2 regions of the Bradyrhizobium sp. ISRA430 genome follow, and region 2 is predicted to be linked to the other one. Evidence: predicted binding sites of a transcription regulator. Region 2 holds the regulator's gene; the other holds the start of a gene.
The links. Region 2 encodes LexA, which represses DNA repair genes until DNA is damaged. Its sites were predicted from a motif close to TGTTCNNNNTGTGTTCNG; they were not measured.

Region 1 (5,930 bases), 3.4 Mb from region 2:
ATCGATGCCGCGACGTTGCAGGCGCCGTCGCAACTCGCCGTGGCCGAGCGCGGGCCGACGCCTTCGGGGCGCATCACGCCGGCCAATCCCGCCTTCTGCAAGGTGCTCGGCCATATCGAGCCGACCGATCCGAAGGCGCCGCCGATCAAGTTCCAGGTCAATCTGCCGGTCGAGTGGAACGGGCGCTCCGTGCAGTATGGTGGCGGCGGCTTCAACGGCGTGCTCATCACGGGCCTCGCGCTGCCGCCGGCCTATCCCTTCGACAAGCCTTCGCCACTCGCCCGCGGCTTCGTCACCTACGGCACCCGACTCCGGCCACGAATCCAAGCCCGGCGAGCCGCCGCAGCTCTTCGCGCTCAACGACGAAGCGTTCGAGAATTTCTCTCATCGCGCCTACAAGAAAGTGCGCGATACCGCCGTTGCGCTGATGGAGCGCGCCTATGGCAGGAAGCCCGAGAAGATGTACTTCATGGGCTCCTCCGAGGGAGGCCGCGAAGGCCTCACCATGGCGCAGCGCTATCCGGACGATTTCGACGGCATTTTCTCGCGCGTGCCCGTGATCAACTGGGTCGGCCTGCAGCACGCCGGCACACGCTCGGGCCTCGTGACCATGGGTGACGGCTGGATCAATCCGGCGCAGGTGAAGCTCGTGGGCGATGCGGTGCGGGCGGCCTGCGACAAGGCGGACGGCTCCGACGATGCGCTGGTACAGGATCCCGTGGCCTGCAAGGCAGCGTTCAAGGTCGAAACGCTGCGCTGTGCGAGCGGCCAGGCCGGCGACAAGTGCCTCACCGACGCACAAATCAAGGCAATCGACACGCTGCATGCGACCTACAAATTCCCGTTCGCACTCGCCAATGGTCTAGACGATTATCCCGGCTGGGGCGTTTCGGGAGAGGATACGCCGGCCGTCGGTCCGACCGGCGGCTGGGTCGCATGGTGGCTCGGCACGGCACCGCCCGCGCAGCCGCCTGCGCCCAACAACGGCATCGCCTGGATCTACGGCGCGGGCGGCATCCAATATGTGTTCGCGCGCAATCCCAAGCTGGACGTCACCACTTATAAGGTGGAGGAGCACAAGGCGCGGCTGCTCGAGGTCTCGGACCTCATGGATTCGACCAATCCCGATCTCAGTCGCTTCCGCGCTCGCGGCGGCCGGCTGATCATGCTCGAGCACATGGCCGACTATGCGCAGAGCCCGTATGCCGGTATCCGCTATTTCGAGAGCGTCGAGCGCAAGCTCGGCAAGTCCGAGACCGCGGAGTTCGCGCGGCTCTACACCGCGCCGGGCGTCGACCATGTCGGCTCCGGGGCGCCGGCCAATGTCGACATACTGAGCGTGCTGGTGGACTGGGTCGAGAAGGGCAAGGCGCCCGGCGATCTCGAGGTCACCGAGCAGAAGCTCGAGGCGCCGTCATTCGCGGTGCTACGCGCGCTGCCGTTGTGCCGCTGGCCGGCCTGGCCGCACTACAAGAGCGGCCCGGTGACGGAGGCATCGAGCTTCACCTGCGCACTCTAAAGGGTGCTCAACCGGGCGGTCGTGGCCGCGGGGCTTCACCCCGCCGCCATCTGCTGCGCGCCGCCGAGAAGCCGCGCATTGAGCCGGCCGCCGGAGAACAGCATGTCGTCGAGCGCCTCGTCGATGTCGGCGGAGATGATGGAGTTGCCACCATCGCGCGCAAGGCTCGCCTGCGCCAGCCGCCGCATCAACTCCTTGATGAAGGCACAACTCGTACCCTCACTGCGTCGGGCGGCCTCAACGACGACCGCGTCTTCGAGCGGCAGTCCCTTGCCATAGAGCTGGACCAGCTTGCTGCGGCCGCTCTCGTCGGGAAGCGGCACTTCGATGGCCTGATCAATACGGCCGGGGCGGCCAGCGAGCGCGCCTTCGAGATCTTCGGGCCGATTGGTGGTCAGAACGAACAGGATGTCCGCATCCTCCTTCAGCCCGTCCATCTCGTTGAGCAGCTTGTTCAGCAGGGACTCCTCGCAGGGGCCCATGTCGTCGCGGTCGCGGGCGATGAGATCGACATCCTCGATCACGACCATCGAGGGCTGAAGCAAACGTGCGAGGCTCATGTAAGCGCCCAGAAGGCCCATTTGCTCCGCGGTGATTATAAGCGTCGTATGCCCAGGCAAGTGTGTCGCGAGATAGCGGATCGTGTGGGTCTTGCCGGTGCCCGGCGGCCCGTACAACAAGATGCCCTTGCGCGTCGATTGTCCGAGCCGGCGCAGTTGGTCGCGGGTGCCGACGAAATTCAGCACGTTGCGATCGAGCAGCCGCAAGGTCTGCTCCGGCAGGATCACCTCGCTTCGTGCGACCGGCGGCAAGCGGTGCACGGTGATGCCGCGTGAGCGGCCGCGATAGTCGGAATCGGCGTCGAGCGAGAGGATCTTGCCGCGATAGGTGCGTGCGGCTTGCACGGCCTCTTCCAGTTCACCGAAGCATTGCTGGACGAGGGCTGCGCCTGCGGAGCCCGAGGGCACCGCGATCTCGATCCGGATGCCGCTCTCACGGCTATATTCGCGATGTACACAGAGCAACACGGCATAGCGGAGATCACCCTGCGCGCACAGCCAGAGCCCGTTGTCGAGGCATTTGACCGGACTCTTCTCGCCGATCTCAAGATCGAAATACTGGAGCGGGGCGAGCGCCTGCGCATGGCGCCCTTCGCGGAGAAGTCGTGAAATCGACAGAGTCTCGTAACGTTGATCCTCGTTGATGCCGTACAGCCGGATCGCGGTGCTGAACAGTCGATCGATGGCCGCCTGGACGTCTGCCCGCATGTGGCCGGGAAACTGGCGGACCGTTGTCACGAGCTTGCTGCGCGGAACGTTGGTGAAGTGCCAGTCCAGAACGTCGCAGGCATAGTCGAACTCTTCTTCCGGTTCGTCCGAGGTGCTGTCTGCTGCACGAATGCAGTCGCTGCACAGCCAGATCGTGCGGCTGCCGAGCCGAACATCTGTCTGTCCCTCTGGCTTGCCGCACAGCTCGCATGGCGTCTTGATCTCTTCGAGCGTGATCTTCAGGCTATGGCGTGCGAGGCAAACGTATTGCTGGGCGGATTTGAACAGCGCTTCGGCGACGGATTGCGGGTAGGGTCCGCAGGCGGCTTTTTCCTCTTGCTCAATCCTCGTCACCAGGGCGATCGCCTCACGCTCCGACTTGCCGAAAACCCGGCGGAGCAGCTCGATGACAAACTCATCCGGAGTGTCATCATCATTGTGGATTACGAGCTGGGCTGGTTCGCGTTCGCTGCGCATATCGCTCATCGCCAAAACAACTCCGTTGATACAACCTTTACTTGAATGGAACAAATAAGGAACATAAAGTGAGGAGGCCGTCAAGTGCGACGGCCGCGCAAACTTTCAATCAGGGATATGCGGAGGACCGAAGCCCCTAATGCGCAGGTCCGCCGGCCGCCTTCACGCGCCGCGTCAGCAGCACGGCGATCGCGGCCAGCACAAGCACCACGCCGATGACGGCAAAGGTGTCGGAATAGCCCATCACCAGCGCCTGGCGCTTGACGGTCTTGCCGAGCGCGATGATCGCCTGCTCGCGTGCCGCGTTGGGATCGGGCACGCCATGCGCGATGAAGTAGTTCGTCATCTGTGCGATGCGGGCGCGGACTTCCTCGCGGCCTAGCGTGACGGATTGGCCGATGATGTTGGAATGGAACTGCTCGCGTTTGGTGATGATGGTCGCAAGCGTCGCCGTGCCGATCGCGCCGCCGAGATTGCGGAACATGTTGCTGATGCCGGAGGCGGCCGCCGCATCCTGTGGTGCAATGCCGCCGGAGAGAACCGACGTCAGCGGCGTCAGCACCATGGCCTGTCCCACGGCGCGCACGATGTTCGGGATCCAGAGCTGGTCGCCGGCATAGTCCGGCGACATCGCGGTGTTCATGAAGCAGCTATAGGCGAAGATCAGAAGACCGGTGATCGCTATATAGCGCGTGTCGAAGCGCTGCATCAGCTTCGGGATCAGCGGGATCAGCACGAGCTGCGGCAGACCGGTCCAGGCCAACACGTTGCCGATCTGCTCGGCATTGTAGCCCTGCGCCTGGCCAAGATAGGCCGGCAGGATGTAGACCGAACCGAACAGCGCGAAGCCGACCATCGTCATGGCGACGGTGCCGAAGCCGAAATTGCGCTGCGTCAGCAACCGCAGCCGGATCAGCGGCTTCTCGATCGACAGCTCGATCGCGACGAACAGCGAGAGGCTGATGGCTGCGATCACCGCCAGCCTGACGATGAAGGGCGATGAGAACCAGTCGTCCTTGTTGCCTTCCTCGAGCACGGCCTGCAGCGCCGACAATCCGATCGCCATGGTGACGATGCCGGCCCAGTCGCCTTCCCTCAGAAGGCCGAGCTGCATCTTCTGCCGCTCCAGCGTCAGATAAAGCGCGGCCACCATGACGGCGGTCGGGATCACGTTGACGAAGAAGATGGTGCGCCAGCCATAGGTCTCGGTGAGATAGCCGCCGATGGTCGGGCCGATCGCCGGCGCGAAGGTGACGGACAGCGCGAAGATCGCAAGGCCAATGGGCTGCTGCGGCTTCGGCAGCTTGGTCAGGACCAGCGTGAACGCCATCGGGATCAGCACGCCGCCGGCAAAGCCCTGCAGGCCGCGCATCGCGATCATCGACGGCAGGTCGTGGGTGAAGGCACAGGCGACCGAGAAGACGGCGAACAGTGTCGCGCTTGCCAGCATGTAGCGGCGGAACGAGAACACGCGGCTCAAATAATCGGTCAGCGGGATCACGATGATCTCGCCGATCAGGTACGACGTCGAGATCCAGGAACCGTTGTCCGCGCCGGTGCCGATGCCGCCCTCGATGTTGAGCAGCGAGGCGTTGGTGATCTGGATGTTCAGGATCGCCATGAACGAGCCGATCATGGCGGCGAGCACGGCGATCCAGGTGGCCGCACTCGCGCGGTCGGGATCAACGGCGGCGCGATCAGGCGTCGCGGCCGGCGTTGCGGCTGTCGGCGTCGAGATTGAGAGGCTGTTTGACATGGCACGACCCTCCGGAAACGAGCTTGGCCTTGATCTTTGCCTTGGGCGCGGTCGCCGCATCCGCGGTCGGCGCGCTCGAACGTGTTGCGATGGTCGGGATCACGGACATGCCGGGCCGCAGCGCGATCGCGGGCACGGTGTTGGCATCCAGCGCGATCTTGACGGGAATGCGCTGCACCACCTTGGTGAAATTGCCGGTGGCGTTATCCGGCGGTAGCAGCGCGAATTCCTGGCCGCTGGCTGGCGCGATGGAATCGACGTGACCGTGCACGATCTGGCCCGGGAAGGTGTCCACCTCGATCTCGACCGTCTGTCCCGCACGCACGTGGGTGAGCTGGGTCTCCTTGAAGTTGGCGACCACATAGGCCCCCTCGGCCGGCACGATCGACATCAACTGCGTTCCCGCCTGCACATACTGTCCGACACGGAGCGTGCGGTTGCCGATTACGCCGTCGATCGGTGAGACGATCGTGGTGTAGCTGAGGTTGAGCTCGGCCTGCTGCTGGATCGCCGCGGCCCGCGCGGCTGCGGCCTTGGCCTGCACGATCTCGGCCTTCAAGAGATCGACCTGCTTGAGGGCGGAGGTGAGATTGGCATTGTCGCGCTGGATCGCGGCGTCCGCGCCGGCATCGCGCGCCTGCGCCTGCTGCGCATTCTGCAGGCTGCCATAGCCGGTCGCGGCGAGGTCGGTGTAGCGCTTGTTCTCCTGGCTTGCGAATGTCTTCGCAGCGGTGTCGACGTCGATCGTCGCCTTCGCTGCCGCGATCACCGCCTGCTGAACCTCGAGCTGGGCTTCCTTGCTCGTCACCGTGGCGTTCGCTGCGGCGACATCGGCCCTGGCCTGGTCGAGCGCGACCCTGAAGTCGCGGTCGTCGATCCGCGCCAGCACCTGGCCGGCCTTCACATGCTC
Region 2 (5,930 bases):
TGGTGATGCCGGCCGGGCTGTTGGGATTGATCGCAGCGCCGTTCGGGCTCGACGGCGTGTTCTGGTGGCTGATGGGTGTCGGCATCGACTGGATGGTCGTGGTCGCGCAGTGGGTTGCGAATCTTCCGGGCGCGGTCGGCCGCATTGCCGCTTTCGGCATCGCCCCGCTGATCGCGGCGAGCATCGGCATCGTCCTGATGGGCCTGTTGCGCACGCCCTTGCGCTGGACCGGTGCGCTCGTGCTGGTCGCAGCGATTGTGTGGGCGGTGTCCGTGCGCCAGCCGGACGTCCTGATCGCAGGCGACGGGCGTAACATCGCAGTGCGCGGCAGCGACGGCCGCTTGCATCTCATCGCGGCGAACAAGGACGCGTTCCTCGCCAAGGAGTGGCTTGCGGCCGATGCCGATCCGCGCAGCGCCGGTGATGCATCGCTCGGTAGCGGCGTGTCATGCGACGAATCCGGATGCGTGACCCCGCTCGCCGACGGCCGCCTGATCGCGCTGGCGCTGCGCGTGGATGCGCTCTCGGATGATTGCAGCCGGGCTGCGCTGGTGGTGACAGCGAGACCCGCGCCGCCCGATTGTGCGGCGATGGTGGTCGACCGGGATCGTCTCATGAGCCAGGGCGGCTTGGCGCTCGCGCGCCGCGGCGACGGCTTTGCGGTGCAGGCGGTGAGGGCGAGGGGCGCAAATCGCCCCTGGTCGCCGGCAATCGCCGGCGATGGCTATTATGAACCAAACCTCGCGCCACGGCCGGCCGCACCGCGCTCCAGGGACGCAACGCCGTCGGAGGCCGACCTTCAGGTCGAGGACTGACGCATGATCCGGAAAAGTGTGTAGCGTTTTTCCCTTCGCGACAAACGCGGAATGCGTTTGCGCGGAGATCATGCTCAAATATTACGCGTCAGCCGATCGGCAGGCGCGTAACGGTCGGCTGCGGCCTGTCAGCGGCGACTTGCGGCTTGTGCTCACCGGCCGGCTGGGTCACCGGCAATTGCAGCACGGTTGCGCGCTGGCCTTCGACGAGCTGCGTCACCAGCACATATTTGCCGTCGGGGAATTCGATCGCGTCATGATGGCGATCGGGAATGTGCGGATCGACTTTGCCGAACTTGCCGACGCGGGAGTTGATGGTGCGCGTCCAGATCCAGCGATTGTCGTAGCGGACGTTGTCGGCGAAGGCGAGCTCCGTTCCCGGCAGCAGGCAGACCGCGACGGAGAGATCGGCTTCCGAAGCGAAGCCGCGCGTCGAGGTGCCGCGGAAGGTTGTCGTGACGATCGTCTCACCGACCTGGGCGGGACGGGTCGCGACGGCATGCAGGCTGTAGTCACACATCGCAAGTGCTCCTCATAAGAGATAGCGACCCGTGCCCCCGGAGGCCCAGGCCTCTATCAGGAAGGCTCCGATGATATGCGATGTTGAGGGCAAATCTGCGACTTGCGTGCAGACCTGCCGATCACATTATCTTTTCTGCGTTGAGCAAGAGCCTTTGGAACAAAGCAGGCTCGTGCGAATTTTCTTCTGTTGCGCTCGTCGAGATCAATCCTGAATTCACCGGCGCTGCACAACACGCGGCGGAGGTCGATTGCTCCACGCGACTTGCATCGGCTCACGCCTCGCCGAAGACGCTCAGTATTTCCGGTACAGCCCGATCAGCTTGCCCTGAATCTTTACGCGGTTCGGCGGCAGGATGCGCACCTCGTAGGCCGCATTGGCCGGCTCGAGCGCGATCGAGGCGCCGCGCCGGCGGAAGCGTTTCAGGGTCGCTTCCTCGTCGTCGATCAGGGCCACCACGATGTCGCCGGTGTCGGCGCTCTCGTTGCGCTGGATCAGCGCCATGTCGCCGTCGAGGATGCCGGCCTCCACCATCGAATCGCCGCGCACTTCGAGCGCGTAATGCTCGCCCGAGCCGAGCATGTCCGGCGGTACGCTGATGGTGTGGCTGCGGGTCTGCAAGGCCTCGATCGGCGTGCCCGCCGCGATGCGGCCCATCACGGGCACAGCGACCGGACGTTCACCCTCGTCCACGGGGGCGCTGGAGCCGCGTACCTTACCGAGATTGCCTTCGATGACGCTCGGCGTGAAGCCGCGCCGATTGCCGGCCGCGGCCTGAAGCTCGGGCAGCTTGATCACTTCGATGGCGCGGGCACGATTGGGCAGGCGGCGGATGAAGCCGCGCTCCTCGAGTGCGGTGATCAGGCGATGGATGCCCGACTTCGAGCGCAGATCGAGCGCGTCCTTCATCTCGTCGAAGGAGGGCGGCACGCCGCTTTCCTTCAGGCGTTCGCTGATGAACCGCAGAAGCTCGTATTGTTTGCGCGTTAACATCTCGACCAAATCCCCCGGTTGATGTCGTTCGATTCCGAGACGCTGAAGTTAGCGGCGCACCGCTAGATGCTCGAAACAAATCATGAACGGACACTATATGTTCGATATGTGTTCCGCAACTGCTTAATTTTGCGTGAACACGATAAACTTCGCGGAACACGCGCGGCCGGCTCGTTCAAGCGGGCAGCCGCAACACCTCGCAGGGCGCGCCTGCTTCGGCCTTCGGCGCGAACGGCGGCCGCACGAGAAGTGCCTGTGCCGCAGCGAGATTTGCAAGCAGAGAAGAGTCCTGATTGTTGACGGGAACCGCGACCAGCGTGCCGTCGTCGCGCTCTTCGAGGCGCACGCGAAGATAGTCCTCGCGCATGTCGTTGGCGGCGAGCTCGCCCCCGACTACGGCGCGCTCGCGGCGGTGGTGAACGGGCTGACGGCCCGCAAGCGCGCGAATCAACGGCACCATGAACAGGAAGGCGCAAACGTAAGACGAGACCGGATTGCCGGGCAGGCCGATCACGCGCATCGCGCCGAGATGGCCATGCATCATCGGCTTGCCCGGCCGCATCGCGATCTTCCAGAACGCCATCGCAATGCCCTCGGCCTTGAGCGCCTGCTGGACCAGATCGTGATCGCCGACCGACGCACCGCCGGTCGTGATCAGGACGTCGGCGCCGGTTTCGCGGGCGGAGCGGATACCGGCGGTGGTGGCCTCCAGGGTGTCGGCGGCGATCCCAAGGTCGATCGTGTCGGCGCCCTCCCGGCGCGCCAGCGCGTGGATCGCATAGCCGTTGGAATAGACGATCTGGCCGGGGCCGGGTGTTGTGCCCGGCATCACCAGCTCATCGCCGGTGGCGAGGATTGCGACCTTCGGGCGGCGGCGGACGGGAAGGTCAGGATGGTTCATACCGGCGGCGAGGGCCAGGCTTCGCTCGGTGAGGCGGGCGCCTGCCCGTAGCAGCACGTCGCCCTCGGAAAAGTCGACGCCGGCGCGCCGGATATGCCGTCCGGCGACGGCGGCCTCCTTGATCGTGATGCGCTTGCCGTCCGCGACCGTGTCCTCCTGGATCACGACGGCATCTGCGCCGTTGGGAATCACGCCGCCGGTGAAGATCCGGACCGCCTCGCCGGCACCCAGCGTTGGCGCGAACGGCCGGCCCGCCGCGACCTCGCCGATCACGCTGAGCTGCGCATCGACCTTGGCCGCATCGCTCGCGCGCACGGCATAGCCGTCCATCGCCGACATTGCCTGGGGGGGCTGCGTACGCCGGGCGGTGACGTCGCGTGCCAGTACGCGGTGAAAGGCGCCTTCCAGCGCGATCATCTCTTCGGATAGCGGCTCCACGCCGGCCAGCACCGCGGCAAGCGCGTCAGAAACCGGCATCAGGGCCACGGGCGAAATCTCCTGCTTGGCAAGTCGATTGGCAAATCGAACCGTCTCGGCGTCAAGGGTTCTAGCCGAGCGCGTGCGCCGAAGCAAAACCCGGCGTCCGGACGAACGATCGTGCCGGCTTCTACGCTTGTGAGATGATTGGATTCAGGTCCGGTGCGACATGATCTGGATGACGCTGCAGACTGGCACCCGCGCAGCGATCGCAAGAACGAAAGCAACAAGGGCCATGGTCAACATCAATCCGCTCCCGTCGGCTCGTTCCGACTAGCATCCTTGGCCACATCGGGCGCGTTGGGACTTTGATCCTTGTCGGGCAGGGGATCGGCCTGCGATTTCAGATCGGCGGCCTTGCTAATCAGCTTGGCTGAGAGATCCGAGTCCGACGTGGTTCTGGCGAATTCGAGCAGGAGAGAGGCTTGCTTGGTGAGGTAGGCTTTACCCAACACGACGATCAGTCCGATGTAGAAATCCCCGACGAACTCAAGAGTCCGGAATCAGGCATTCCGTTCCAGGAACTCTGCACAAAAATGCACAAAGTGATTTGGTTCCTCGTCGCGGGCCGATGGGTTCCCGTGAACGTCGGCAGGATCAAGCAAAGCCACCAGAACGCCGGCCCTCAGATCCCCAGCGCCGTCAGCGCATGTCCGACGTCGGTGGGCGAGGTCACGTGTACCGCCGTCAGTCCGCGCGCCCGCGCCCCTTCGATGTTCTCGGCGAGGTCGTCAAAGAAGACGATCCGCTCGGCCGGCACGCCGATGGCGCCCACCACATGGTCGAAGGCTTCGGCGTCCGGTTTGCGCAGACCGATGCTGGACGACAGGTACAGCTCGCGGAAATGGCCGAGCAGGTCGGCATATTCCTTCGAGAAATAGTCCACATGCGGCTGGTTGGTATTGGAGAAGGCGTACAGCGGCATGTGCTTCGCCGCACGCGGCAACAGCTCCGCGATGTCGGGCATCTCCCCCGTGAACACCGCGTTCCAGCCCTCCAGGAACTGCGCGTCCGAAAGGCTGATGCCGAGCGATGAGCGCAGCGAGTCGAAATATGCCGCGTCACTGAGCTTGCCGACTTCGTGCAGCTTGTAGGCCTCGTCACGCACATAGCGCGCGACGATGGCCTCGGGCTTGCAGCCGGCATGTCCCGCCCAGCAGGCGATCGTCCTGGAGAAATCGATGTCGAGCACGACGCGCCCGAGATCGAAGAGGAGGGCATCCGCGCTGCCGGGAGAGAGCGATGTCATTGCGTCCTTTCAGGTCAGTATCGGCAAGATCAATACCGATAGGGCTCGATGTCGAGCAGCGGAAATGCGCTGAACACGCTGGGCGCGTTGGTGGCGGTCGCCGGATGCAGGCAGGACTTGTCGATCTCGGCGAAGGAGGTGGCGCCCAAGAGGCCGAGGCAGCGCAGCACTTCGTCCTCCAACAGCTCCAGCATCCGCGTCACGCCAGCTTCGCCCGCGGCCGCCAGCGCCCAGCATTGCAGCCGGCCGATGCCGACCATGTCGGCGCCCGCCGCGATCGCCTTGACGATGTCGGTGCCGCGGCAGATGCCGCCATCGACCATGATCTTGGCGCGTCCTTTCACTGCCTCGACGATTTCGGGCAGCACATGCATGGCGCCGCGGCCGTGATCGAGCTGGCGGCCGCCATGGTTGGAGACGTAGATCCATTCGACGCCGTGATCGAGCGCGATCAACGCATCCTCGGCGGTGGCGATGCCCTTGAGGATCAGCGGGATCTTGAACTTGTCCTTGATCATCTTCACGGTCCGCCACTCCAGCCCCTTCTGGAAGTCGCCACCGGTGGCGCGCAGGCGGCTCTCGCGAACATAGCGTTTGGCGATGTCACGCTCACGGCGGCTGTAATGGGCGGTGTCGACGGTCAGGCAAAAAGCGGCATAGGTGTTCTTCACGGCCCGGCTGACGACATCCTCGACGAAGGCGTCGTCGCCGCGGACATAGAGCTGATAGAAGCGTAGCGCACCGGGCGCGGCCTCGGCAGTCTTTTCCAGGCCCGGGTCGGATACCGAGCTCAGCATATGCGCTGCCCCGAACGCGCCGGCGCCGCGCGCCACGCTGGCCGCGCCATGCGGATCGAAGATCTCGAGCGCTCCGACCGGCGCCAGGACGACCGGCAGGCGCATCTTCCGGCCGAACAGCTCGACGGAACCGTCGACTTTGCGGACATCGCGCAGAACGCGCGGCCGGAACGCGATC

Region 1: the regulator LexA is predicted to act here: its motif matches at 3,311-3,328, upstream of MTX21_RS28835 (ATP-dependent Clp protease adaptor ClpS).

What each region holds. Positions count from the first base shown of each region.
Region 1 covers NZ_CP094516.1:6,088,362-6,094,291, forward strand. Annotated here, with positions in the region: partial or broken gene MTX21_RS28830 (tannase/feruloyl esterase family alpha/beta hydrolase) at 1-1,519, shown strand, start outside; gene MTX21_RS28835 (ATP-dependent Clp protease adaptor ClpS) at 1,555-3,273, opposite strand; gene MTX21_RS28840 (MDR family MFS transporter) at 3,401-5,020, opposite strand; gene MTX21_RS28845 (HlyD family secretion protein) at 4,962-5,930, opposite strand, start outside.
Region 2 covers NZ_CP094516.1:896,538-902,467, forward strand. Annotated here, with positions in the region: gene MTX21_RS04670 (ComEC/Rec2 family competence protein) at 1-815, shown strand, start outside; gene MTX21_RS04675 (hypothetical protein) at 904-1,335, opposite strand; gene lexA (transcriptional repressor LexA) at 1,630-2,328, opposite strand; gene glp (gephyrin-like molybdotransferase Glp) at 2,504-3,715, opposite strand; gene MTX21_RS04690 (hypothetical protein) at 3,952-4,161, opposite strand; gene MTX21_RS04695 (HAD-IA family hydrolase) at 4,332-4,955, opposite strand; gene MTX21_RS04700 (alpha-hydroxy acid oxidase) at 4,985-5,930, opposite strand, start outside.